Regions from separate parts of the Streptomyces sp. NPDC000880 genome, predicted to be linked through region 1. Evidence: riboswitches for the same ligand, from Rfam matches in the RefSeq annotation. Region 1 holds a riboswitch; the other holds the start of a gene.
What was found. A riboswitch is a leader RNA that binds a small molecule or an ion and turns the genes downstream of it on or off. The one in region 1 is predicted to bind cobalamin.
Positions count from the first base shown of each region.

Region 2: another riboswitch for cobalamin. It lies ahead of ACWDO5_RS28625 (cobalamin biosynthesis protein); the one in region 1 lies ahead of ACWDO5_RS24945 (ribonucleoside-diphosphate reductase subunit alpha).

Region 1 is NZ_JBSFMS010000089.1:21,177-24,965, forward strand. It holds gene ACWDO5_RS24945 (ribonucleoside-diphosphate reductase subunit alpha) at 1-1,589, opposite strand, end outside; cobalamin riboswitch at 1,732-1,856, opposite strand; gene ACWDO5_RS24950 (GNAT family N-acetyltransferase) at 1,909-2,409, opposite strand; gene ACWDO5_RS24955 (hypothetical protein) at 2,429-3,094, opposite strand; gene mctP (monocarboxylate uptake permease MctP) at 3,192-3,789, opposite strand, start outside.
Region 2 is NZ_JBSFMS010000118.1:15,045-18,833, forward strand. It holds gene ACWDO5_RS28620 (cobyric acid synthase) at 1-851, opposite strand, end outside; gene ACWDO5_RS28625 (cobalamin biosynthesis protein) at 848-1,813, opposite strand; cobalamin riboswitch at 1,918-2,060, opposite strand; gene ACWDO5_RS28630 (hypothetical protein) at 2,195-2,419, opposite strand; gene ACWDO5_RS28635 (anion permease) at 2,432-3,685, opposite strand.

The DNA of each region.
Region 1 (3,789 bases):
GCCTCGGGCGAGTCGAAGGGGAGGCGGAGCTTGAAGAAGACGTCCTGCAGACCCATCGCACCCAGGCCCACCGGACGCCACTTGGCGTTGGAGCGGCCTGCCTGCTCGGTCGGGTAGAAGTTGATGTCGACGACCCGGTCGAGGAAGGTCACGGCGGTACGGACGGTCTCGTCCAGCCGCTCCCAGTCGATGTCTCCCGACGCGAGCACGAACGAACCGAGGTTGACCGAGCCGAGGTTGCAGACGGCCGTCTCCCCGTCGTCCGTCACCTCCAGGATCTCGGTGCACAGGTTCGAGGAGTGGACCGTGTGGCCCGGCTCCGCCGTCTGGTTCGCGGTGCGGTTGGAGGCGTCCTTGAAGGTCATCCAGCCGTTGCCGGTCTGGGCGAGCGTACGCATCATCCGGCCGTACAACTCCCGCGCGGGGATGGTCCTGCGGGCGAGTCCCCCGGCCTCCGCCTCGCGGTACGCCGCGTCGAACTCGTCGCCCCACAGGTCGACCAGATCCGGCACATCGGAAGGTGAGAACAGCGACCAGTCGGCGTCGGCCTCGACGCGGCGCATGAACTCGTCCGGGATCCAGTGCGCGAGGTTGAGGTTGTGCGTACGCCGCGCGTCCTCACCGGTGTTGTCGCGCAGCTCCAGGAACTCCTCGATGTCCGCGTGCCAGGTCTCCAGGTAGATCGCGGCGGCGCCCTTGCGCCGGCCGCCCTGGTTCACGGCCGCGACCGAGGCGTCGAGGGTCTTCAGGAACGGCACGATGCCGTTGGAGTGGCCGTTGGTGCCGCGGATCAGTGAACCGCGGGCGCGGATGCGGGAGTAGGAGAGGCCGATGCCGCCCGCGTGCTTGGAGAGGCGCGCGACCTGGTGGTAGCGGCTGTAGATCGAGTCGAGCTCGTCCATCGGGGAGTCCAGCAGATAGCACGAGGACATCTGCGGGTGGCGGGTGCCGGAGTTGAAGAGGGTGGGCGACGAGGGGAGGTAGTCGAGGCGGCTCATCAGCCCGTACAGCGCCGCGACTTCGTCCAGGGCGCGCGCGGAGGTGTCCTCGGCCAGTCCGCAGGCGACGCGCAGCATGAAGTGCTGCGGGGTCTCGATCACCTGGCGGGTGAGGGGGTGCCGGAGCAGATAGCGGCTGTAGAGGGTGCGCAGCCCGAAGTAGCCGAAACGGTCGTCGGCGTCCTGGTCCATCAGAGCGTCGAGACGGGCGGCGTGGAGCGTGACGAACTCGGCCGTGCGGTCGGCGATCAGGCCCTCCCGGTGGCCGACCGCGACCGAAGCGGAGAAGGACACCGCGCCCTGTCCGGCGGCCTCGTCCGCGATGTGACGGGTCAGCAGGCGGGCGGCGAGCCGGGAGTAGGCCGGGTCCTCGGAGATCAGCCCCGCGGCGGCGTCGGTGGCGAGGCTGCGCAACTCGGCCGCGTCCGACCGGGCGTTGCGGCCGCGCAGCGCGGCGGCGGCGACGCGTCCCGGGTCAGTGTCCGGCAGATCGGCGGTGAGATCGGTCAGGGTCCGCAGAAGCGCGGTCCCGGGGCCGTCGACAGCATGCTCTGCGATGCCTGAAGCCGGATCGGCTGGCGCGATGGTCACGTGGTGCTCTCCCTCGCTCGGCTCTGGGCCGGCGGGGGAGGGGAGGGCCGCGGGGGCGTACGTACCCGGAAAATGGCAGCACACCGCACGGCATCCACCGACCCAACCGCGAGGCCCGGATGTCTCGGCACCCGGTTCGGTCGAGCCGGATGCACCGTCGGCAGGTCTTCGGACTGGTGGGTACGACAAAGCGCACCACAGCACACCGTTGCGGGACAGTTCCGGATTCCCACCGGATTCCCCTGCGGCGACAGCGAGCATGAGCATACATGTGGGGGCCGCTGGATGCGGCACCCCCCACATGTTGTGTCGTAGCGGGCTACAGCTCCAACGCGTAGGTCAGCAGGGTGATCCCGGGGACGGGCTCCCAGTCCCGGTCGGGCGTACGGACGAAGCCCATCCGCTCGTAGATCCGGTGGGCGGCGAGCATGCCGTGCTGCGTCGACAGCACGAGCCGCCGGCACCCCTCGACGCTTCGGGCGCGTTCGACGCACGCCCGCACAAGGGCCTCGCCGGCACCCCGTCCACGGGCCTGCTCGGCGACTGCGAGCATCCGGAACTCGGCCTCGCCACAGCGGGCGATATCGGCCCACTCCCCGCCGCCCGAGACAAAGGTCACGCCACCCAGCAGGCGGCCGCGACCGTCGACGGCGACGAGCACCTCGGCCTCGGCGGCCCGCCGCGCCACATCCCGCAGCACATGCAGATACGAATCGTCCTCGCCGAAGTGCAGCAGCCCGTCGCCCAGATAGGCATGGGCGGTGATCTCGCCCAGCTCGGTGTACTCCTTCGGCCGCACTGCCCTGATGGTGATGTCCATGGGCGCAGTGTGGACCGGGTCAGCCGCTCACGCCCACCTCATTGTTGGGGGCGCCGTCGCCGGCCGGGGGCAGGTCGCCGCGCTCGACGGGCGTTTGTCCGCCGACGTCCCCGGCCGGGGGCAGGACCTCGTCCAGCTCACGGTCGTCGGCGAGGTGGGCCGCCTCGGCGGCCTCGCGCAGGACGTCGCGCTCCACCTGAGTGCCGGCGCTGATCTGGATCCGCAGACCGTTCTCCGTACGGACGTACTCATGGCCGCTGTCCGAGGTGCGGTACCAGCCCTTGCCGTCCTTCGCGCAGGGTGCGCCGGCCGGTCCGACCGCGCCCGTGGCCGACCCCATCGGGAGTCCGGCGCAGTTCGCCTCGTCCACCTCGCCCCGGTCGACCAGGAGCGTGATCTGCCCACCGGTCTTCGAGACATACGTGGCCGAGAAGCCGTCGCCGCCGATGACACCCACAGACTGCCGCGCCAGCTCGAAGCCGTCGGACCGCGTCACATACACATGCTCGGGCAGGGTCTGCAGCGCGCGGGCGCGCGCCTCAAGCTCGGACCGCTCGGGCACGGGACCGCTGGTGCTCCCCGTACCGTCGCTGCCCCGAGTGCCGCTGTTGACCGCTGCCTCCGTCCCGCAGCCGGCAAGGGCGAGGGTGAGCAGCACAAGCGACAAACGCGCGCGACGTCTCATGCGCACATTCTTTCGCAGGTACGGCGAGGGCCGCCGCGTTCTCCCGTGGGAAGCGCGACGGCCCTCGACCGGGTGAGGCCCGGTGACCGGGTCGGTCTCAGTGACCGGCGCCCGCGGTGGCCTTCGGCAGCTCCACCTGTACACCCGGGTCGCCCGCGTCCGCCGTGTAGTCCGACGGGCTCGTCTCGTCGACGCCCTCCGGCGCCTTCGCCGCCCGCAGCACGAACGTCAGGACCACCGTCACCACGGCGTTCAGCACGAACGCCGTCAGGCCGATGTAGCCGATCTCGCCGATACCCGGGATCTCTGCCGACGAGCCCCCGAAGTGCTTCTGGGTCGGGCTCGCCACTCCGTACGCGGCCGCCGTGCCGTAGATCATGCCGACCGCCCAGCCCGCCAGCAGCGCCCAGCGGTGGAACCAGCGCGTGAACAGGCCGCCCACCAGCGCCGGCAATGTCTGGAGGATCCAGATGCCGCCGAGAAGCTGGAAGTTGATCGCCACCGTCTTGTCCATCGTCAGGACGAAGACCAGCGCGCCCACCTTCACCAGCAGCGAGACCAGCTTGGAGACCTTGGTCTCCTGCGCGGGCGTCGCGTCCGGCCTGATGAAGTCCTTGTATATGTTCCGCGTGAACAGATTCGCCGCCGCGATCGACATGATCGCCGCCGGCACCAGCGCGCCGATGCCGATCGCC
Region 2 (3,789 bases), on a different contig from region 1:
AGGGCGTCCACGTCGGTGAAGTTCGACATCAGCGGCAGCGCGCACACGGCGACGCGCAGCACGTCCTCGCCGACGGGCGGCGCGACCACCGACTCCCGTACCGCGCCGCGCAGAGAGACGTGCAGCCCGTCCTCCTCGTCGATGCCGAGGCCGTGCGCGAAGGGCAGCACTCCGTACGTGTGCCGCCCGGTCAGCCCGTGCAGCATCTGCAGGCCCGGCTCGAGCAACGACACATCGCCCCGGAACTTATTGACCAAGTAGCCCGCGACCAGCGCCTGGTCCTCGGCGCCGAGCAGCGCCGTCGTACCGAAGAAGGAGGCGAAGACGCCGCCGCGGTCGATGTCTCCGACGACCAGCACCGGGAGCTGTGCGGCCCGTGCGATGCCCATGTTCACGATGTCCGTACGCCGCAGATTGATCTCGGCCGGACTGCCCGCCCCCTCGCAGATCACGGCCTCATACGTGCCCCGCAGCTCTTCCAGGCACTCCACGACCGTACTCAGCAGGGCTTCCTGCCGCCCGCCGTGGTAACCGCGGGCACTCAGCTCGCCGACCGGCCTGCCCATCAGCACGACCTGGCTGGAGCGGTCGCTGCCCGGCTTGAGCAGCACCGGGTTCATCAGTGCGGTCGGCTCCACGCGCGCGGCCTGCGCCTGCATGGCCTGCGCCCGCCCGATCTCCGCGCCTTCGCGCGTCACGAACGAATTGAGCGACATGTTCTGCCCCTTGAAGGGCGCGACCTTCACTCCCTGCCGTACGAGCCACCGGCAGATCCCGGCCGTGACGACGCTCTTGCCCGCGTCGGAGGTGGTTCCGGCGACCAGCAGCCCCCCGGCCTTCCGCCTGCTCATCCTCGCCCCTTTCCGGCGCGCCGCACGCGCAGCGCGTGCCCCGCCACGCGGCCCGCCGCGCAGGCCGCCAGTGTCAGCCAGCCGACGCGGCGCGAGAGCCGCACGGCACGTTCGATGTCGCCGAACTGCACCGGGCGGCCCGTGCCGTTGAGTACGGGACGGTGCTCGACGCGTCCGCCGTACGAGAGGGTTCCGCCCAGCCGTACGCCGAGCGCCCCAGCGAACGCCGCCTCCACCGGGCCCGCGTTCGGACTCGGATGCTTCTTCGCGTCGTCCCGCCATGTCCGTACGGCTCCGCGCGGGTCCTGGCCGGCGAGCACCGCCAGACCCGCGGTGAGCCGGGCGCCCGGCCAGCCGGCCACATCGTCGAGGCGCGCCGAGGCCCAGCCGAACCGACGGTATCTGCGCGACTTGTGGCCGACCATCGCGTCCAGCGTGTTGACCGCCCGGAAACCCACCAGACCCGGCACACCCGCGAGGGCTCCCCAGACCAGCGCGCCCACCACCGCGTCGGAGGTGTTCTCCGCGACGGATTCCACGACGGCGCGGGCGATCTGCTGCTCGTCCAGGCTCTGCGGGTCTCGACCGCACAGATGCGGCAGCCGCTCCCTCGCCACCTCCACGTCCCCGGCGGCGAGCGCGCCGCCGACGGCCCGCGCCTCACGGCCCAGCGATGTGCCGCCGACGACGGCCCAGGTGGCGGCGGCGGTCAGCGCGACGGACGCGGCGGAGCGGCCCTGTATCCCGCGGGCGAGGAGCGCGGCGGCAGCCGCGGCGCCCCCGGCGCACACGGCGGTGTGCAGCGCGCCCCAGCCACGGTGGTCGCGCCACAGAACACGCTCGACGGCGCCCGCCGCCCGTCCGAACGCGGCGACCGGATGCCCCCGGCGAGGGTCGCCGAGCAGCAGGTCGCCGACCAGGCCGGCGGCAGCGCCGTACGCGAAAGTGCGGTCGGCACGCATGGGTTCAGGCCGACATTTCGCCTGGAAGGGCCCTCGTACTCACAGCAGGAACTGAACCGCAGCCGCGCATGGCGATATGTCCTCACTCAGGGTGTCCGCGCCCTGGTTCGACGTGATCGGCGGTGAGAGTTCCTGGCTTCCGGGGGAGTGCTCCCCGGTGACAGTGGCGGGACCGCGCCGGATTCGCACCGGCTTCCTCTTCTGCCGCCGTAGATGGCTTCGGCAGTCCACCACGTGCGGGAACGCCCGTCAACTCGCCTTTGACCTGCGGTGGGACAGTGTGCCGAGCCCCACATCGAAGGCCCAGCAGAGCGCCGGGCCGGGTCACCCGAAGGGGTACCCGGCCCGGCCTTGTGCTCAGTGGTGCTGAGTGAGCCGCCGTCAGACGACGATCAGATAGATCCCGTACGCCACGGCCGCCGCGCAGAGTGCGAAGCAGGCGTACGCGCCCGTGCGCGCCAGGACCGCGGAGCCGCCGCCCCCTGCGGTCGCCGACTCCTGCTTGGTCAGGCCCACGACGCCCAGGGTGAACAGGCCCACCAGGGCGACGGTGGCGACGAGGCTCACGCCGAAGACGGAGCCGAGTGCTGCCCAGTCGATGTTCATGCTGATCTGTCCTTACACCGTGGCCGGCTGCGTCGTCGGCTCGGAGTCGGCCGCGTGGGGCTGAGCCGGGATGGTCGTCTTGAAGTCCTGCGCGGGCGTGCCGGCCGGCGGCGGGCTGACGGCCGCGACGGCGGCTGTCACAGCACCGGCGGGCTCGGCGTCGCCGGCCACGTCGTTGACATTGGTGTGGTCGACCACCTGGCGGCGGGAGACGAACCAGATGGCGGCGCAGGCGCCGATCAGGAAGGCCGCGACGGCGGCGACACCCCAGTCGCCCTGCTTGGTCACGAACTCCGAGCCCGCGGCGACCAGACCGGCGGCCGGCAGGGTCAGGCCCCAGGCGACGAACATCCGGGTGGCGGTGGACCAGCGGACCACGCCGCCCTTGCGGCCGAGCCCCGCGCCCATCACGGCGCCGGAGCAGGAGTGCGTGGTCGACAGCGAGAAGCCGAGGTTGGAGGAGGCGAGGATGACGCTGGCCGCGCTGGTCTGGGCGGCGAAGCCCTGCTGCGGCTGGAGGTCGGTCAGGCCCTTGCCCATGGTGCGGATGATGCGCCAGCCGCCGAGGTAGGTGCCCAGCGCGATCGCGAGACCGGCGGCGAGGATGACCCACAGCGGAGGGTTGGAGCCGGGGGAGAGCACGCCGCCGGCGACGAGCGCCAGCGTGATGATGCCCATGGTCTTCTGTGCGTCGTTGGTGCCGTGGGCCAGGGAGACCAGGCCCGCCGAGGTGATCTGGCCGGCGCGGTAGCCCTTCGCGGTGGCCTTCTCGTCGGCGTTCCTGCCGATCCTGTACGTCAGCCGGGAGGCCAGGAACGCGGCGATGCCGGCGACCAGCGGGGCGGCGATCGCGGGGATCAGCACCTTGGTGACGACGGTTCCGCCGTTGACTCCGCCGACGCCGACGGAGGCGATGGTGGCGCCGATCAGTCCGCCCATGAGGGCGTGCGAAGAGCTGGACGGCAGACCGATCAGCCAAGTCATCAGGTTCCACAGGATGGCGCCGACGAGCGCCGCGAAGATGACCTCTGGTGTGATGCCGTCCTCGGTGACGATGCCGCTGGAGATCGTCTTGGCGACCTCCACGGACAGGAACGCGCCGACGAGGTTGAGCACGGCGGACATGGCCACCGCCGTCTTGGGTTTCAGAGCGCCGGTCGAGATGGTTGTCGCCATCGCGTTGGCGGTGTCGTGGAAACCGTTCGTGAAATCGAACACGAGCGCTGTCACGATCACAATCGCGAGCAGCAAGGTGATGTGTTCCATTTACCCAGGCAATCGTTTGGCGGTATTGGCCCGGCGAACGTAGTTAATCCGAGTGAACGGAAGATGAACTGAGACGGGCGTTGCGGTGTCCTCGAGTGAGGATT